3 regions of the Gordonia polyisoprenivorans genome follow, and region 1 is predicted to be linked to each of the others. Evidence: riboswitches for the same ligand, from Rfam matches in the RefSeq annotation. Region 1 holds a riboswitch; each other region holds the start of a gene.
The links. A riboswitch is a leader RNA that binds a small molecule or an ion and turns the genes downstream of it on or off. The one in region 1 is predicted to bind S-adenosylmethionine.
Positions count from the first base shown of each region.

Region 2: another riboswitch for S-adenosylmethionine. It lies ahead of J6U32_RS25805 (aminotransferase class V-fold PLP-dependent enzyme); the one in region 1 lies ahead of J6U32_RS13925 (amino acid ABC transporter permease).
Region 3: another riboswitch for S-adenosylmethionine. It lies ahead of J6U32_RS23425 (LLM class flavin-dependent oxidoreductase); the one in region 1 lies ahead of J6U32_RS13925 (amino acid ABC transporter permease).

Region 1 is NZ_CP072203.1:3,086,594-3,093,011, forward strand. It holds gene ectB (diaminobutyrate--2-oxoglutarate transaminase) at 1-801, opposite strand, end outside; gene ectA (diaminobutyrate acetyltransferase) at 1,028-1,555, opposite strand; gene rsmD (16S rRNA (guanine(966)-N(2))-methyltransferase RsmD) at 1,791-2,396, shown strand; gene coaD (pantetheine-phosphate adenylyltransferase) at 2,409-2,897, shown strand; SAM riboswitch class IV at 3,010-3,118, shown strand; gene J6U32_RS13925 (amino acid ABC transporter permease) at 3,254-4,261, shown strand; gene J6U32_RS13930 (amino acid ABC transporter ATP-binding protein) at 4,258-5,055, shown strand; gene J6U32_RS13935 (ABC transporter substrate-binding protein) at 5,166-6,221, shown strand; gene J6U32_RS13940 (GNAT family N-acetyltransferase) at 6,315-6,418, shown strand, end outside.
Region 2 is NZ_CP072203.1:5,745,807-5,752,224, reverse strand. It holds gene J6U32_RS25820 (hypothetical protein) at 1-116, shown strand, start outside; gene J6U32_RS25815 (HNH endonuclease) at 562-1,851, opposite strand; gene J6U32_RS25810 (isochorismate synthase) at 2,417-3,514, opposite strand; SAM riboswitch class IV at 3,605-3,718, shown strand; gene J6U32_RS25805 (aminotransferase class V-fold PLP-dependent enzyme) at 3,736-5,040, shown strand; gene J6U32_RS25800 (hypothetical protein) at 5,037-5,468, shown strand; gene alc (allantoicase) at 5,490-6,418, opposite strand, start outside.
Region 3 is NZ_CP072203.1:5,227,464-5,233,881, forward strand. It holds gene J6U32_RS23410 (ABC transporter permease) at 1-300, opposite strand, end outside; gene J6U32_RS23415 (ABC transporter permease) at 293-1,282, opposite strand; gene J6U32_RS23420 (ABC transporter substrate-binding protein) at 1,289-2,917, opposite strand; gene J6U32_RS23425 (LLM class flavin-dependent oxidoreductase) at 2,917-4,065, opposite strand; SAM riboswitch class I at 4,073-4,159, opposite strand; gene J6U32_RS23430 (ABC transporter substrate-binding protein) at 4,367-5,326, shown strand; gene J6U32_RS23435 (NAD(P)/FAD-dependent oxidoreductase) at 5,337-6,418, opposite strand, start outside.

The DNA of each region.
Region 1 (6,418 bases):
CCCGGCCTCCTCGAAGGAGAAGAACTCACCGGTGCGGCCGCAACCCATCTGCACGTCGTCGACGATCAGCAGGATGTCGCGTCGCCGGCAGAGCTCGGAGAGCGCACGCAACCATTCCGCACGCGCAACGTTGACACCGCCCTCGCCCTGCACGGTCTCGACGATGACCGCCGCGGGCAGGTTGAGTCCGCTGCCGGAGTCGTCGAGCACGCGCTCGAACCAGCTGAAGTCCTCGACGGCCCCGCCGAGGTAGTTGTCGAACGGCATCGGGGTCGCGTGCACGAGCGGGATTCCCGCGCCGGCGCGCTTCATCGAGTTGCCGGTCACCGACAGCGAGCCGAGGGTCATGCCGTGGAAGGCGTTGGTGAAACTCACGATCGATTCACGGCCGGTGACCTTGCGGGCCAGCTTCAGTGCCGACTCGACGGCGTTGGTGCCGGTCGGTCCGGGGAACTGGATCTTGTAGTCCAGATCACGCGGCGCGAGGATCTTGGAGGTGAACTCCTCGATCAGCCGACCCTTGGCCTCGGTGGCCATGTCGAGGCCGTGGGTGATGCCGTCGGACTCGATGTATTCGAGCAACGCGGATTTGAGGACCGGATTGTTGTGGCCGTAGTTGAGCGCACCGGCCCCGGCGAAGAAGTCCAGGTAGCGATCACCGCTGGTGTCGGTCAGCCACGATCCGCGGGCCTGACCGAACACCGTCGGCCAGCTACGGCAGTAACTGCGGACCTCGGATTCGTGTTGGGTGAAGACCGAGTCGTCGATGGAGGCCTTCTTGTCGGTGGGTTGGTCATTCATGGTTATTCCTCCAATGTGGGAAATCTGTGGGGCCGCCGATCCGTCGACGCGCCGGTGCCGCGGGAGCGCACCACGGTGCGGCGAGTGAAGCGCTGTTGCACGCGATTGTCGCTGTGCAACAGCGATTCTCGGCGACGGGTGAGCGACAAGTGTTGTGCGGCCGCATTCTTGACCGTGTGCGGGGTCGGACCGGAACCGCTCGGGAGCTGACTCCCGTTGCCCGGCCTCAGGGTTCGGGGACCTCGGGTTCGAGCAGGTAGAGATCCTCGGGCTCGTGTGCGTCCGGGAAGTCGCCGGCGGCGAACAGGTCGCGCCGGGCGAACCGGAGTCCGCGAGCGGCCGCCACGGACGCGAACAATCGTTGCGAGGCAACGTTGTCGGGGCTGATGGTGGTGTGCATGGCCACCACCCCGCGGCGCGCGGCACGATCGAAGAGCCGGTGCAGCATCGTTGCTGCGATCCCGTGGCCGCGATAGGCGTCGTCGACCGCCACCTGCCAGACCATGAGGGTCGACGGGTCGGAGGGACGCCGATATCCGGTGACGAATCCTGCAGTGCGGCCGTCGACCTCGGCGACGATGGACGTCTCGGCGAAGTCTCGGCACCACAGCACGTAGGCGTAGCTGGAATTCACGTCGAGCACCTGGGAGTCCTTGGCAATCTCCCAGAGTCGGGTACCGTCGGCCACCGAGGGAACTCGGTAGTCGAGAGTGAGAAGGGGTGATGGGGCCGTTCTTGTGTGGGACGGGCTCATAACGCATTCGACGTTAACAACGTGTGTCGACGAATTCACCTGCCTGCGTAAATCGGTGGGGAAATGTCCCCTCAATGCCCAGTTCATCCGGTGTATGTGATGCGGGACACAAACGCTTGCGACGACTCGCTGCGGGTGGGCGAAATGTCCGGCAGCGACGTGGCGGTGACGCCCCCGCCGGTGCCGCCCGTCGAGGGTCGCCGCCCACCGGAATCGGCAATGGGAGAATGGTCCGGTGACCCGGATCATCGCCGGCCGCCACGGCGGACGCCCACTGAAGGTTCCCGACGCCGGGACCCGGCCCACCTCCGATCGGGTGCGTGAGGCGGTGTTCAACATTCTCGATGCCCGGATCGATCTGGAGGGCGCCGCGATCCTCGACCTCTATGCCGGGTCCGGTGCGCTGGGCCTCGAAGCACTCTCCCGTGGTGCGTCCTCGGCCGTGTTCGTCGACAACCGCCGTCGCGCCACCGCTGTCGTCACCGCCAATCTGAAGGCGCTCGGCGTCGCCGAGGTGGGTCGGGTGATCACCGCACCGGTGCCGGCGTTCCTGGCCGCCGGTGCCCCGGCCCGCGTGGATGTCGCGCACCACGAGGATGTGACGGGCGGCTTCGATGTGATCTTCTCCGACCCGCCCTATGCGCTCACCGACGACGAGGTGCACGGCGACCTGACGGCGCTCGGATCGGGTGGTTGGCTCGCCGACGGCGGCCTGCTGGTGCTCGAGCGCGGCCGACGGGCCACGACACACTGGCCGTCCGGCTGGGAGATCGTCACCGACAAGTCCTACGGCGACACCACGGTGCAGGTCGCGCGAGTCACCGGCGGGGCGGGCGGGTAGGTTCTGCAGAGTATGACCAGCGCGGTGATCCCCGGCTCCTTCGATCCCTTCACGCGTGGGCACCGCTACGTCGTCGAGCGGGCGGCCGCGTGTTTCGACGAACTGGTGGTCACCGTGGTCGTCAATCCCAACAAGCGCGGGCTGTTCTCGGTCCCGGAGCGACTCGAACTCATCCGGGAGGACTGCGCCGATCTGCCCAACGTGCGGGTGGATCAATGGACCGGCCTGCTCGTCGACTATCTCCGAGAGAACGCGATCCACTCCATCGTCAAGGGCCTGCGCTCGTCGGTGGACTTCGACTACGAGCTTCCGATGGCGCAGATGAATCGTGAGCTGGCCGACGTCGAAACCGTCTTCCTGCTGACCGATCCCCGCTACGCGCACGTCTCGAGTTCACTGGTGAAAGAAGTCGCCAAGCTCGGCGGCGACGTCACACCCTTTCTCTCCCCGCACATCCACCGACGCCTCGAGGCGATCCTGGCCGGTGAACGCAGCATCTGACGACCGCGGCGTCCGAGGAATGGTGGTGTCCGACCCGACGCCACGAGACTTTCACTCCTCGGCGAATGTAAATGCTGACCGCGGCGGCGCGCGGCAGTAGCGTGAGCACGACGGTCATGAGTGTCAACGTCAAGCCCTGGCTGGTTGACCGGCAACCCTCGCATCGCGGTGGGGTGCCCCAGGTGACGACCGGATCGGGTGTATCCCGATAAGCGTGATGGACACGGCCACAACGACTTCGTGAGGAGTCGTCGTGCCGTCGTGGTCGTCGGTTGCCGCGGGATGCGCCCCGGGGTGGCGGCGGGCACGCATCTCCTCGCGTCTGTTCCCGTTCCCGTGTGAAGGAGAGTGCCGCCATGTCCGCCCCATCGCCGTCCACGAGTGCCGGTCCTCTCCCGGCGCCGTCGGGGGACCCGCGGTCGTCGTCGGGGAAATCCACGCCGCCGACCGCCGAACGCGTTGCGCCCCTGCGTCATCCCGGCCGGTGGATTCTCGCCGCGATCGTGCTCGTCGTCGGCGCGCAGCTGGTCCACGGCCTGGCCACCAATGCATTCTTCCAATGGGATCGATTCGGGTACTGGTTCTTTCGCCCCGTCGTTCTCGAAGGTCTCGGGGTCACCCTGGAGGTCGCGGCGTACAGTGCGGTGCTCGCTCTGGCCGTGGGTATCGTCCTGGCGCTGATGCGGCTGTCGAACAATCCCGTGCTCGCGGCGGTCAGTTGGGGATACGTGTGGTTCTTTCGATCGATCCCGCTGATCGTCCTGCTTCTCATCCTGTTCAACTTCGGGGCGCTCTACCAGAGTCTGAGTATCGGTATTCCATTCGGGCCGGGACTGTTTCATTTCTCCGAGGCAGATCTGGCGACTCCGTTCCTGATCGCCGTCATCGGTATCACCATCCACGAGGCGGCGTTCGCCGCCGAGATCGTGCGCGGCGGCATCCTGTCGGTCGATGCGGGTCAACACGAAGCCGCTGCCGCACTGGGCATTCCACGGCGATACCACTTTCTGCGCATCACGTTGCCGCAGGCATTGCGCTCCATCGTGCCGTCGTATGTGAATCTGCTGATCGGACTGATCAAGTCGACGTCGCTGGTCTACTACGTGTCGCTACTCGATCTGTTCGGCGTGGTCTCGACCCAGTCGAGCACCTACTCCGGTGACATCATCCCGCTGCTGATGGTGGCGACGGTCTGGTATGTGATCCTCACCAGCGCCGTCTCGATCGTCCAGTTCTACGTCGAGCGCTACTTCGCGCGAGGGGCGGTCCGCACCCTGCCCCCGACGCCGATACAGCGATTGCGGTTCGCTGTTGCCGGCGCTCGCCGGAGCATCGCCCTGCGTCCCTGGGAGCGTGCCGCATGACGCGCGCCGCCATCACCCCGGACACGACGTCGGCCGGTGTCGAGGTGCAGATCGTGGGCGCCCACCGCTTCTACGCCGACCACCACGTCCTCAAGGGCATCGACCTCACGATCCGCCCGGGAGAGGTGACGGTGATCCTCGGACCCTCGGGCTCGGGCAAGTCGACCCTGCTCCGTGCCGTGAACCATCTCGAACGGCTCGACGCAGGCCACGTCAGCGTCGGCGGTGAACTGATCGGCGTCCGCCGTACGGGCGGCCGGCTCCGGGAATTGCCCGAACGCGAGATCCTGCGACAGCGACGCCGCATCGGCTACGTCTTCCAGTCGTTCAACCTGTTCTCCAACCTGACCGCAGGCCAGAACGTCGCGGCACCACTGGTCTCGACCGGCCGGATCAGCCGCGGCGACGCCGAGAGCGCTGCCCGCGCACTCCTTGCGCGCGTGGGACTTTCGGACAAGTACGACGCATATCCGCGCCAGCTCTCCGGTGGTCAGCAACAGCGGGTCGCCATCGCCCGGGCACTGGCCGTCGAGCCCGGGGTGCTGCTCTTCGACGAGCCGACCTCGGCCCTCGATCCCGAGCTCGTGGGCGACGTCCTCGCGGTGATCCGTGATCTCGCCGCCACCGGCACGACCTTGATCGTCGTGACCCACGAGATCGGCTTCGCCCGCGAGGTCGCCGACACCATCGTCTTCCTCGACAACGGGCGCATCGTCGAGCAGGGCACCCCGGAGCAGGTCCTCGACCACCCGACTCACCAGCGCACCAAGGACTTCCTGCTCCGAGTGCTCTGACTGCTCCGAGTGCTCTGACCGCCACACTCCGACCACCACCACCGTCGGCGACCCCTCCGGGGCACGTCGTCATCCTCCCTGCTGTCACACCCCAGAAACGGAGTAACTCCATGTCACCAACGCGTTTCACCGATCGCGTCACCCCTCGAACCCGCGCTCGTCGCCGTGCCGCGACGCGGCTCGGTGTTGTCACCGTGGCACTCGGCCTCGTCGGCGGTCTGCTCACCGCGTGCTCGGGCGGTTCCACCGACGCCGCCGAACCATCCGGAAAGCCGGGCGACGTCGTCATCGGGGCGGTGTCCAACGGCGCCGCCAACCAAATCGATCTGACTGTGCCGCAGGTCGATTCGATTCGCAACGCGCTGCCTGCGGCGGTGCGTGACTCCGGGGAGCTGTCGATCGGGATCGGGGCACTGCCCTCGGGATACCCGCCCTTGGCGTACATCGGCTCCGATCAGCACACGCTGACCGGCGCCGAACCCGACCTCGGGCGCCTCGTCGCGGCCGTCTTCGGACTCAAGCCGGTGATCACCAACGCCACGTGGGAGAACCTCTTCGTCGGAATCGACAGCGGGCGAACCGATGTCGGGTTCTCCAACATCACCGTGACCGAAGAGCGCAAAGAGAAATACGACTTCGCGACCTACCGCAAGGACGAGATCGCCTTCGAGGTGCTCAAGGCGAGCTCCTGGAACTTCGACGGCAACTACGAGAACCTTGCGGGCAAGAAGGTTGCGGTCGGGTCGGGCACCAACCAGGAACGCCTACTGCTCGAATGGCGCGACAAGCTCGCCGCCGAGGGCAAGACCCTCGACGTCGTCTATCTCCCCGACGCCAACTCGATCAACCTGGCCCTCGCCTCGGGCAAGATCGACGCCTACCTCGCACCCAATCCGAGCATCTCGTATCACGTCCGTCAGACCGCGGGCACCCCCAAGGCCACCCGTGTCGCCGGCACATTCTCCGGGGCCGGGTCGACGTTGCAGGGATTGATCGCGGCAACGACGAAGAAGGGTGACGGACTCGTCGGGCCGCTCGCCGACGCGATCAACCACCTGATCACCACAGGTGTGTACGCGAAGTGGCTGGCGGCATGGAACCTCTCCGCCGAGGCCGTGCCCACGTCACAGGTCAATCCGCCCGGGCTGCCGCGCAATGACAGCTGACGTGGGCGGGATGGAGACGGGCGGGATGGAGCGGGCCGGAACGGGGAAGGGCGCGATGGGCACGGAGGTGTGCCGATGGGACATCATCAAGTCATGAGTGAGTGCACGGCAGATGCTTCGCCGATGGCCGGATCGGGCGCCGACGTCCTCGACGACGCGGTCCGATCGTCGCTGACCGGTCACCATCGGCATCTTGC
Region 2 (6,418 bases), 2.7 Mb from region 1:
TGACGACAGTCGGAGCGCAGGCGATCGCGGCGATGCAGATGTCGAGGTTCCGACCGGATATGGCGGACCAGCTTCGTCGAGCGCTGGCCGACGACGAGAAAAACCGTCGACACTGATTCGCCGAGCCGCCGACGCGCTCCCCGTGGCGCGGGTGGACGGGCGCCCGGAGCATTACACCTCTGACGACGAATGTCGACCAGCGGGGGAAGGCGCCCATCCGGTGGTCGAGGTGTCGAGGAGCGCCAGCGACGAGCCTCGAGAACTGTTGTGCTGAGCGGCTTCTGGTCCATGGTGGTTCGGTTCTAGCTCTGCTGCAGGTGGTCTCGAGGCTCGCCGCACGCGGCTCGCACCTCGACCATCGGGGGGACCGTTCCCATCCCGGTGGTCGAGGTGCCGAGGAGCGCTAGCGACGAGCCTCGAGACCCCTTGTGTCGAAAGGCTTCCGGGCCACGGGCACGACACCTCGACCATCGGGTGGTGATTTCTCTATGGAGTTCTCAAACAACAGATGCGGTCCCGGCGATGCCGGGTGCGGGAAATCAGGTAGTGGGGCAGGGTAGGTCAGGCTGCGGCGTCGTCGAGTCGCATAGTGCGTCGGTGATACGACGGCACTGGTCGTCGTTGCGGGTCGATGCTGGCGGGTGGGATCAGCCAGGGGTGTCGGTCGAAGCCCATGATGATGTCCCAGCCGTGGTGGTGGACATCGTCATGACAGCTGGTGCACAGGAGGCATCCGTTGTCCAGGTCGGTGGGACCACCATCGGCCCAGTGCCGCACGTGGTGTCCCTGGCAGCGTCCGGCGTGGGCACCGCATTTGATACAACCACGATCCCGCACCACCAACGCTTTGCGTTGGCCAGGGGTGAACAAGCGCTCTTTGAGTCCGACGTCGAGGGGTACACCGTCGGAATTGAGAATGATCTTGGTGATCGTGGTGTCACACGACAGCATTTTTGCGGTGGCTTCGGTGATCGGACCCATGTTCTGCAGGTCCCCGCCGAGCCCGGGGTTGTCCGCCGACCACGTCCACAACAACCCGTTGGTCGGTTTCGCCGAGAAGGTGGTGTCCGCTAGTCCTTGTGCCGCCAACTCCACGATCGTTTCGAACGCGGCGGCGCAGATCTGCTCAGGCGTGCGCGGATCGGGGGACCCATCAGGTTGAGGCTTGGGCGCCGACAGGGTTTCCATCAGGGTGCGGGTTTTCTCGCCGGCGATGATGTCGAGGTTCGCTGAGATCTCCAGCCGGCCGTCGTCGGTGATGCGGTCGGTGTAGGAGTTGATGTTCTTGTCCTCGGCGGCAGGTAACCCGCCCGGTGTGTCGGCCGCCAATTCGTTTCCGAGTTGCCGCGCGTAGAGGTTGATCTCGGCGGGGGTGAATCCGGCGAAGCAGTGCGACAGCAGTTTCCGCAGGTATTCACACCGTTGGACGGTGTCCAAAGGTTCGGGGGAGCGGGTGTCGATGTGGCCCAGCCCGCGGACGATGGCGTCGGTGTGCTCCGACGAGATGGAGCCGTCAGCGGCATGCGCGAGCAAGAGTTCCACATCGGTGGTGGCCGAGATCCGCACATATCGACCTGCGACCGAGGGCGCGAAGCCCATGCTGATCAACAATTCTCGAAGTCGGGTGGTTTTGTGGTCGGCCACCTCTAACCGATCCAGTTCGCCGGTGAGCGACGTGGCGTGGTGATCGACCAGATTGCGCAACAGTAGGACTTGTTTCATGGCGCCGAAGGCTTGGGGTCCGGTCATGTCGGGATTCCATTGCAGGTCGCTGAGTTGGGTGACGATGGTGGCGAAGATTGCTTCGGCGTCAACGGTTTGCGCGTCAAGGACTGTAGTGGATTCGATCATGGGCCCCTCCTCGGTGGCTGATCGGTGTGATGGGTCCAGTGTACCTCGCCAGGGTGTTCGATGCAAGGGGTATTTTGGTCAATTCTGCTTGTGGACAACGTGTTTCGGCGATGCTTTTCTGTCGGCGGGGTGTGGTAGGGGCGCGGTTTTTGCTGTAGTCGATGGATGTGGTTGCGATACCTGTCATCTCGCCGGGTCTCGAGGCCCGGCGCCTGGGGCGCCGTGCACCTCGACCATCGATGGGGAGGGGATGACTCGGGTACGGGGGGTTGTGCGTATGGATCATCGATGGGGAGGGGATGCTCGGGTACGGGGGTGGTGCGTATGGACCGTCGATGGGGAGGGGATGCTCGAGTACGGGGTTGTGCGCCTGGATCATCGATGGGGAGGGGTTGCTCGGGTACGGGGGTGGTGCGCATGGAACCGTCGATGGGGAGGGCTGCTCGAGTGCGGGGGCCTGGATCGTCGATGGGGCGGGTATGTCCAGGTACGGGGGTGCGCCTGGGCCACCGATGGGGAAGGTTACTCGAGCAAGCCTCGACCGCCGGGGGAGGAGGCCTGCTGATCAGCGGTTGTCGATTCCCAACGCCCGCAATACCGTCAGCAGTTTGTCGGTGGTCTCGGCGAGTTCGGCTTCGGGATCGGAGTCGGCGACGATGCCGCCGCCGGCCCACGTGCGAAAGGTTTGTCGGTCGGCGTCGAGTTCGAGGCAACGGATGGTGACCATCCACTCGCCGTCGCCGTGTGCGTCGGCCCAGCCGACGGCGCCGGCGTAGAGTCCACGGGGTTCCTCGTGATCCCGGATGAACTGTGCCGCAGCGTCGGTCGGTGTTCCGCACACCGCGGGGGTGGGGCTCAGGGCGAGGGCCAGGTCGAGCGCGCCGACATCCGGATCGGTGAGCCGGGCGCGAATCGGTGTGGCCAGATGCCACATCTCGCCGGTGGAAAGCAACTGAGGTCGGGTCGCGACAGAGAGTTCGTCGCTGATCGGCGCCAACCGTTCACGCAGATGCTCGACGACAAACGCGTGCTCGCGATGATCCTTGTCCGACGCGGCGAGTTTCTCCCGGGCTTCGCGATCGGCTTCCGGGTCCGACGAGCGAGGAGCCGAACCGGCATACGGATGACAGGTGACCTCGCGGCCGCTCTTGTGCAGCAACAACTCCGGGCTCGCGCCGAGCAGCCACGAGTGGCCGGTGTCGACCACGAACGCATTGCGTTCGGAATTGCCGTGCGCCAGCGCCTCGAGGAGCTCGCCGATCTCGACCGGTGAATCAAGCACCGCACCAACGGTTCTCGCGAGCACCACCTTGTCGAGGTCGCCGGCATCGATGGCGGCCACCGCCCGGCGCACCCGCTCCCGATGTGTGGCGGCGTTGGGGATCTCGACGAAGTGGGTCAGTGAATGACGGAGGGGGGCGCGCCCACCGAGCGCCTGTTCCCGATGCAATCGCTCGGGTGCGAACAGCGCGGCCGGATCGGCGGGGTCGAACGGGAGTGCGCCGACCACCGACGCCACCGCACCGGATCGCAGTGCCTCGGCGGCGTCGGAGACCGCGGTGAACCGTCGCGCAACGCCCTCGGCCCGAACCGCTCCGTGCGGACGCGACAACACGAACGGGGCAGGCCCCGTTCCCTCATCTCCCACAGGTTCGCCGCTCACCCGACCAACCTAGCGCCGGACGGCGCCGGGATTTCGCCCACGCTGAGTGAAAATTGACACCCTCGGACGTGATAGGTCACCCTTGGTGCAGGTCATGAGTGCCAGTGACAAGCCCCGGCTCGCTGGTCGGCAACCCTCCTCCGCGGTGGGGTGCTCCGGGTGACGACCTGGCCGTGTACCACCCGGACACGGCAAGCGTGGATTCCCGAGGAGATTTTTCGATGACTGCTGTCGCCACCCCCGCATCGGTCGCCGCCACCGTGTGCGCAGATCCGTCGTCCTGCGAGCCGCTGGCCGAGGTCGTCGGCGCAGGACAGCCGGTGCCGCTCGCCGACGGGAACGAGGTGGCCTACGCCAATCTCGACTATGCGGCGAGCGCCCCCGCCCTGACCGCGGTCGCCGACGCCGTCGCCGCGTCGCTGCACCAGTACGCGAGTGTCCACCGCGGTGCCGGCCATCTGTCCCAGGTCACCACCCGTCGCTACGAGCAGTGCCGGGAGACGGTGCGGCGCTTCGTGCGTGGGCGTGCCGACGACACCGTCGTGTTCACCCGCAACACCACCGACGCGATCAATCTGGCGGCCCACTGCACCCCCGGCGACGTTGTGGTCTTCGACATCGAGCACCACGCCAACCTCCTGCCGTGGGTCTCGCGCGACTCCGGGACGGCCCGCATCGTGACCGCGCGTCCGGGTATCGAGGACACCCTCGTCGCGCTCGAATGCGAACTGGCCGCGGCTCCCGCGGCATTGCTCGCGGTGACCGCGGCCTCCAACGTCACCGGCGAGGTCCTGCCGATCGGTCGCCTCGCCGCCATCGCGCACCGACACGGCGCGCGCATCCTCGTCGACGCAGCCCAACTCGTCGCCCACCGGCCGGTGTCGATGGTCAGCCACGGTATCGACTACCTGGTGTTCTCCGGTCACAAGGTCTACGCGCCGTTCGGGGCGGGAGTGCTCATCGGACGAACGGACTGGCTCGACGCCGCCGACCCGTATCTCGCCGGCGGTGGCGCCTCGGCGCAGGTGAGCGTCGTCGACGGGCCCGACGAGAACTGCGCGGCCACTGCCTGGCACACCGGTGCCGCGCGGCATGAAGCAGGGTCTCCGAATGTGTTGGGCGCCATCGCCATCGCCGCGGCCTGCGAGGCGATCACCGAGATCGGCTTCGAGGCGATCGGCCTGCACGAACACGAATTGCGTTGCCGTCTCGATGACGGTCTCGCGCGGATCGACGGCGTCGAGGCACTCCGCATCTTCGACGACATCACCGATCGCGTCGGGATCGCCGGGTTCGGCGTCGACGGCATTGCACCGCGCGCCGTCGCCGAATATCTCAGCGACGAACACGGCATCGGCGTGCGCGACGGAAAGTTCTGCGCCCACCCGATCCTCACTCGCCTCGGCCACCCCGACGGCGCCGTGCGCGCGAGCTTCGGCCTCGGCACCGGGGCCGCCGACATCGACCGCTTGATCGACGCTCTGGCACAACTCATCTCGACCTCACCCGGAGGGAACCCGGCATGACCATCGAACTCGATCGCATCAGCATCGGACGGCCGTCGCTGCGCGTCGCGCTCGCCGACGACGTTCCCGCCGAGCCGTCGGCCATCGTCGTCCGTCGACCCACGCTGCGTGACGCCCAGCGGGCCCGCTCGCTGCTGCGGGCCGGTACCCGCGACACCGCGAACTTCTCCGTCGCACTCGAGGTGGAGGTGGCGATCGCGCCCAGCGCCGCGTCGGCGCGGGCGGCGGTCGCACACATTCCGGACGAGATCAACGGCGGCACCGTCCGCTATGTGGGTACGCCGAGCGGTCTGGTGACCCTCATCCGCGACATCTACGCGGCCGAGGTCGCCGACGCGGTGATCCTGGTGCCACTCGACGGTTCGGCGACGAGTCACCGCGTGCGCGAGCTGGTGTTGCCGTCGTTCGCGGAGCGACGCGCGGCCTGACATCCCGGCGACCAGTCGTGCTCAGGCCTCGCCGCGCTCCCACTGCTCAACGAGTTCGGTCTGCGCCTCGTCGGTCAGCAGGCCGTACAGCTTGAGTCGGGCCATCCCGCCGTCGGGGTAGACGTCGATGCGCGCCTCGGTCATCGGCCGGTCGAGGTCGATGACGAACCGGTGCCGGGTGTCGGGCTGTAAGTCGGTGCGGCCCAACACCTCGAACCACTCGCCGTCCTCGCCGTCGCGGCCGCGGACCATTGCCGCGCCGGGCGCGTTGCCCAGGAAGTAGCTGGTGTCGAGTTCGACGAGGCTCACCCGGCCCTGTCCGGCCAGGCGTACCTGCACCCAGTCGTTGCCGTCGTCGCGCCGACGCGAGGTCTCCCAGCCCTCGCCCATGTGCCGTGCACGGCCGGGCATGAGCAGGTTGTTGGGCGAGCTGTAGAACATGTTGGAGCAGGCCGTGATCAGGCCACCGTTCTCCAACGCGGCCAGGTCGAAATGGCCGTAACGGAAGAAGTGCGGGTTGGGTACGCCGCGCCCATGGACCCGGAATCGGGCCACACCGCCGTCGGGATGCATCGTCAGACGCACGTGGGTGAAGCGATCCTTCGCGTCGACCCGGAACGGGTTGCGGGTGTCGCCGTCGACGGGGCTCTTCTCGACGATGGTGACCCACTCGGTGTCGGTCAGCAGTTCGTCGACGGAGACGACGCCCTCCTTGGCGGCGGCCTCGACGGAGATGAACGGCGGATAGTTGCCCTTGAACCACGCCGTGTCGACGACGACGCCGTAGATGACACCCGGCGCGCCGAGCCGCACGATCGCCTGATCGACTCCCGCTTCTCGACGCCGTCGCGTCTCCCAGCCGTCGTAGATCTGTCCCTTGTGGCCGAACGTCGCGGGCTGATACTGCGCCGGGGGGGTCTTGATCAGGTTCTGCGCCTCGGCGAAGAGGT
Region 3 (6,418 bases), 2.1 Mb from region 1:
CAGCGACAGACCCGCCCCGTGGACAAATCGCGCGTAGACGTCGCGGCCGAGGTTGTCGGTGCCGAACCAGTGCGACGCGCTCGGTGGTGAGAGTTTCTCCGAGGGCACGGCCAGCAGCGGGTCTCGCCCGGTGAACAAGCCCGGGGCCACGGCGAATCCGACGGCGAGCGCCAGGACGATCACCGCGACGGTCACCGCCGCATTGGACCGCAGCCACGCCCACACCGCCGCGGGCCGCACCGCCGTCGGACTCCACGACCAGGACGGCACCGACACACTGGTGTCGGATGAGTCAGACATTGATCAGCTCCGTCCGGGAGTCGTTGTCGCGCACCGTCGGCTTCCGTCGGCGTGCACCGCTGAGGATGCGGGGGTCGAGGAACGGGTAGACGACGTCGACGAGCAGGTTGATGGTGACGAAGACCAGCGCCGAGAGGGTCACCAGCGTCAACACGACCGGGATGTCCTGTGCGAGGACGGCGGATTGGGCGAGCTTGCCCACACCCGGCCGGGAGAACACCGTCTCGACCACGACCGCCCCGCCGAGGAGGTTGCCGACGACTACGCCGGCCACCGTCAGCGCCGGCAGCGACGAGACCCGCAGGATGTGTCGGGTGATGACGCGCCCGCGGCTCGCACCCTTCGCGGTGGCCGTCTGCACGAACGGCGCCGCATCGGTGGCGGTCATGCTGGTCATGAGGACCTGTCCGAGTACCCCGGCGTACGGGATGGCCAACGTCACCGCCGGCAGCACGATCGACCCGGGCCGGGTGTCCCCGAATGCCGGGAACCACGGCAGGCGAAAGGCGAAGACCTGCAACAGGACCAGTCCCACCCAGAACGTGGGCAGCGCCACCACCAGCGGGGGAATGGAGAGCAGCACCCGACGCAGCAGTGTCGAGCGGGTCCAGGTCGCGAGCACCGCGAGTCCGACCCCACCGATGACGGCGAGCGCCACCGCGGTGAGTGTGAGCGCCACGGTGCCGGGCAGGGCGTCGGCGATCACGTCGGTGACCGGGCGACCCTGGGAGATCGACAGACCGAAATCACCGTGCAGCGCGCCGGTCAACGCCGACCAATACTGTTGCCACACCGAACGATCCAGGCCATAGCGGGCTTTGAGGGCGGCGACGGCCGCCGGGTCGGCGGGAATCGAGGCATCCGAGGTCGCGATCGACACCGGATCCGAGGGCAGCAGGATCAGGATGACGAAGGCGACGGTGAATGCCGCCCACAGCACCCCGATGGCCGAGGCGATTCTGATCGCGAGATAGCGGATCATCGCCGGTCACCGACCCGAGAGCCAGGTGTCGTGGAATTGCAGGCGCGCCGAGGCGTCGAAGGACACCTGGTGTGCGGTGCTCGCGGTACCGATGGCCTGCGAGAGTTCGATGGTCGGCAGGAACAGTCCGTGCTCGATGATCTGGGTCTGGGCGGTGGCCAGATCCGCGTTGCGAGCGGCGGTGTCGGTGGTGCTCTGCTGCTGCGCCAGTGCCGTATCCAGCGCGGGAATCGGACCGCGCCGGTTCAGGTTTCGGGTGGTCAACCCGAACTGGGTGCGCAGGATATCCCCGTCGGCACGGGTCACGTTGTAGTAGATCGCGTCGTAGTCACCGGCGTTCTGTCGGACGGTGGCCTCGGCCGCGGGCACGACGTCGAGCGCCATGTCGACGCCGACGTTCTTCAGCTGCTGCTGGACGAGTTCGAGGATCGCCTGGTTGCCGGCGAACACCGGACTGTAGAGCATCGAGAACGCCAGGCGCCGGCCGTCTTTGACGCGAATGCCGTCCGGGCCGGGCCGCCAGCCGGCGGCGTCGAGCAGCTGCCTGGACTTGGCGGCGTCGAAGGTCAGCGCCGCGGTCTCGGCATGGAACCCCGGGGTGTTGGCGGCCAGCACCCCGGTCGCCGGGTGGAAGTCCTTGTCGAGCACGGTGTCGACGAGTTCGGTGCGGTTGATCGCCGGGAGCAGCGCGGTGCGCACCTGTTCATCGGCGAGCACTCCACGGGAGACGTTGGGCTGCAGGCCGAACGGCACACCGGGGTTCACCGCGGTGAGTACCTTGCCACCGGCCGAGGAGATCTGTGCCTTGTCGTTGGGGAGGGCATCGCTGATGACGTCGAGCTGACCGGAGCCCAGCGACCCGGTGCGCACACCCGATTCGGGGACGACGGTGAAGTCGATCCCGTCGAGGTAGGCATCGCCGGTGTGGGTGAACACCGCCGAGCCCCACTGATATCCCGTGCGTTTGCGCAGGGCGGCCGAACGGCCTTGTTGCCATGCGGAATAGACGAACGGCCCGGAGCCGATGTTGGTGCCCTGGCACCGCTGTTCGGGTGTGGCGGCGACGGTCGCGTCGGCCTGGATGCCGAGCTGCGGGGTCGAGGTCGCCTGCAGGAACTGTGCGTTCGGCGCGGAGAACTCGACCCGTGCGGTCAACGGGTCGACGACGGTGGTGCCGGTGTAGCCGCTGAGATAGGTTGCGGCCAAGGGCGCCTTGGCGCCGCCGAGGGTGGTGACGATGGCGTCGAAGTTCTTCTTGACCGAGTCGGCGGTCAGCGGGGTGCCGTTGCTGAAGGTGACGTCGGGCTTGAGATGGAAGGTGAAGGTCTTGGCGTCGGGGCTGACCTCCCAGCTCTGCGCCAGCCACGGTTTCAGGTCGCCGCTCCCGGGTACCTGGTCGGTCAGTGAGTCGACGATCTGACGGGTCACGTAGATCGTCTGGTTGGTGGCGCTCTGGGCGGGGTCGGAGCAGGTGGGCGCGTCGGAGAGGCCGTAGCGCAGCGTGCCGCCGGAGACCGGCGGGCCGGCGTCCTCGGACTGCGAGGAGCCCCCGCCGCATGCGGCGAGACCGAAGACAGCCAGCGCGGCAACGGTTGCCGTCGCGGTACGGGCGACGGTGGTGGTGATGCCACGCATCAGATGAGGCCCCATTTCTTGGCGAGGAGTTCGTGCGAGCGCAGCCGGTCACCGTGATCGTGGGTGACCGAGGTGATGACGAGTTCGTCTGCGTCGGTGAGTTTTCCGAGTGCGGCGAGACGCTCGACGACCGTGTCGGGGCTGCCCACGAACTGGGTCTCGAGGCGGTCGGCGACCAGTGCGCGCTGCTCGTCGGCCAGTGGTGGCGCGGTGGCCGGATCCGGATACTCGACGGCGCCGTGGCCGCTGCGGATGCTGTACACCCAGTGCCCGTAAGTGGAGGCGAGATGGCGTGCGGTGTCGTCGTCGTCGGCGACCACCACGTCGGCCGAGACCACCACGTACGGTTCGGCGAGCACCGCCGACGGCCGGAAGGCGGCGCGGTAGGCCTGCACCGCTTCGAGCGTGGTCCCGGGGCTCACGTGGTAGTTGGCGACGAACGGAAGTCCGCGCGCGCCGGCCACCTGGGCGCTCTGGCCCTTGCTGCTGCCGAAGATCCAGAGCTCGACGTCGGCGCCCTCACCGGGCACCGCATGCAGTTCGAAACCGGACGGGCTGCGATAGGTGCCCTCGAGCAGTGCGGCGATGTCGGCGACCTGCTCGGCGAAGTCCGGGGTCTGCGCACCGGGTTGGGTGAGTACCTCGAAGCTGCGTGCCAGGCGCGAATTCGCCAGCAGCGCCGACACATCGAATGGTTCGGGGAGCACCACACCGTCGACGACGCGACTCGGGCCGGGAATGCTCGGCAGGGGCGGCGCAGGTGTCGAAGCCTTCGGTGTCGCCGTGACCGCTTCCGCGCGCCGTTGACCGGAGCGTCCGAGACCCAGGTCGATGCGGCCGGGGTGGAAGGCGTCGAGCAGTCCGAAGGACTCGACGACCGAGACCGCGGTCGTCTGGCCGACCTGCACCGCCGCCGACCCGACCCGGATGGTGGTGGTGGCACCGGCGATGTGACCGATCAGGACGGCCGGGTTGGAGCCGGCCACCGCGACGAAGTGATGTTCGGCGACCCAGTAGCGGCGATAGCCCCACTGCTCGGCGTGCTGCGCGAGATCGATTGTATTTGCCAGTGCGGCAGCAGGATTGGAGCCCTCACTGATCGGTGCGAGGTCGAGCACCGACAACGGGGCATGGTCATGAAATGGCACGAGCCGACTCCCATCGATCCCGGCGTTAGCACCCTCCTCTGGGGGGTTGCTGCGACGTCGACGAGCCGGGTCTCTCGGTCGCTCCAGATGGTCGATTCACGGTAGGTCGGCGGCGCGGCGCACGGCAAGAAAGTCAGGAGTCACCCGGGTGCGTCGACGGCGTTCGGGCGTGTATGCGGCACATACTTTCGGTCACCATGGGATTAACCCGGACGCCCGCACGGCGTCGAGGACGAGCCGCGTCGTCGGAACGCCCATGTCGGTCTTGTCCGATACCGGCGATTTAGCCTAACCTAACGAGATGCGTGTTCGTGGAGTCCTCGCCGGCCTGTTGACCCTGATGTTCGTCGCCCTTGTCGGATGTTCGTCCCCCGACGATCCGGCCGGATCCACGGGTGGGACCGTGACCGTTGAGCACCAGTACGGATCGACGACGATTCCGAGCGATCCGACCAAGGTCGTGACATTCGGCGGCGCGTGGTCGGATTCGCTGATCCGCCTCGGGGTCCCGATCACGGCGGAGTTCCTCGCGCAGGGGTATTCGGGCCCGAACAATCGCTTCGCCTGGACGCCGGAGCACTCGTCGACGATCGTCACCTACGACGTGGAGGCCGGTCCCCCTGACGTCGCCGCGATCGCTCGGTTCGCCCCGCAGGTCATCCTCGCCGGATACCTGCCCGACCGTGCGGCCTACGACCGCCTGACGCAGATCGCCCCCACGATTCCGGTGATGGCCAAGAACACCGTCACCGACAGTTGGCAGGACGTGATGACGACGGCCGGCCGGATCTTCGGCAAGCAGCAGCAGGCCGATGAGGCCGTCGCCGAGGTCGAGCAGCAGATCGCGACCACCAAGGCGAAATACCCGGCGAGCCAGGGCAAGACGTTCACCTTCGGACAGTTGACCCCGCAGAATCAGTTCGGTGTGGTGACCAGCGACACCGACCCCTCCGCGAAACTGCTCGCCGAACTCGGCCTGGTTCTCGACCCGGCGGTCAAGGGGCTCGCGCCCGGCGGCGCACGCACGGTCGTGTCTGCCGAACGTATCGACATCTTCGCTTCGGACCTGCTGATCTTCTGGCCGCTGGTCGGCGGGCCCGAGGCCTTCGATGCGATACCCGGCTGGGATTCGCTGCCCGCGGTGCGCCGCGGCACGACGGTGTTCCTCACCAACGACACCGCGGCGGCGTTCAGCGCGCCCACGATCTACTCGGTGCCGTGGGCGGTCGACAAGCTGACGCCGGCGTTGGCGAAACTGTAGACGCGCCGCCTCAGGCGGCGCCGCGTTCCTCGATCTCCTCGAGCCGGTCGATCACGGTGCGCGCGAACACCTGCTGTTCGGTGACCGCGAGCTGGTTGCGGCTGCGCGAGGTGAACGCGAAGAGCCAATCGATCAGCGTGGTGAAGCGGTTGCGGAATCCGACGAGGTAGATCAGGTGCAGGAACAGCCATCCGAGCCAGGCGAGGTAACCGGAGAACTCGATGTGCCGTGACGTGCCGGGGATCGGCACGCTGGCGACGGCCGAGTACCGCGAGACCGTCGCCATCGATCCCTTGTCCCAGTAGGAGAACGGCTTTCGGGCGCGCAGGCTGCCGTTGAGCCGAGCGGTGATGGTGTCGGCGGCGTACCGCGCGGACTGATTGGCCGCCGGAGCCTGGCCCGGCACCCCGTCGAGTGCCATCATGTCGCCGACGATGAACACCTCGGCGTGGCCGGGCAGACTGAGATCGGGCTGCACCCGGACCCGGCCGGCGCGGTCGGTCTCGGCTCCGCTCCGCTCGGCGAGATGGCGGCCCAGTGGGCTGGCCGCGACACCCGCCGACCACACCTTGCACTGGCTCTCGATGCGTCGGGTGGTGCCGTCGGGGTCTTTGACCACCAGCCCATCGTAGTCCATGTCGACCACCATCGATCCCAGTTGGACGTCGACTCCCAGTGAGCGCAAACGCTTTTCGGCCCGCCCCCCGAGCTTGCGCCCGAACGGCGGAAGCACCGACGGCGCGGCGTCGAGCAGGATGACCCGCGCCTGCGTCGGATCGATGGAGTCGAACGCGCCGCGTAGCGTCTTGGCCGCCATCTCCGCGATCTGCCCGGCCATCTCCACCCCGGTGGCACCGGCGCCGACCACCACGAAGGTCAGCAGGCGGGCGCGCTCGTCGGGATCGGTGGACAACTCGGCCTGTTCGAAGGCGCCGAGGATACGTCCGCGGAGTTCGAGGGCGTCGTCGATGGTTTTGAGACCGGGCGCGAATTCCGCGAAATGGTCGTTGCCGAAATAGGATTGGCCGGCACCCGCGGCGACGATCAGACTGTCGTAACCGGTGATGAGTTCGCGGTCGAGGAGGCGTGAGG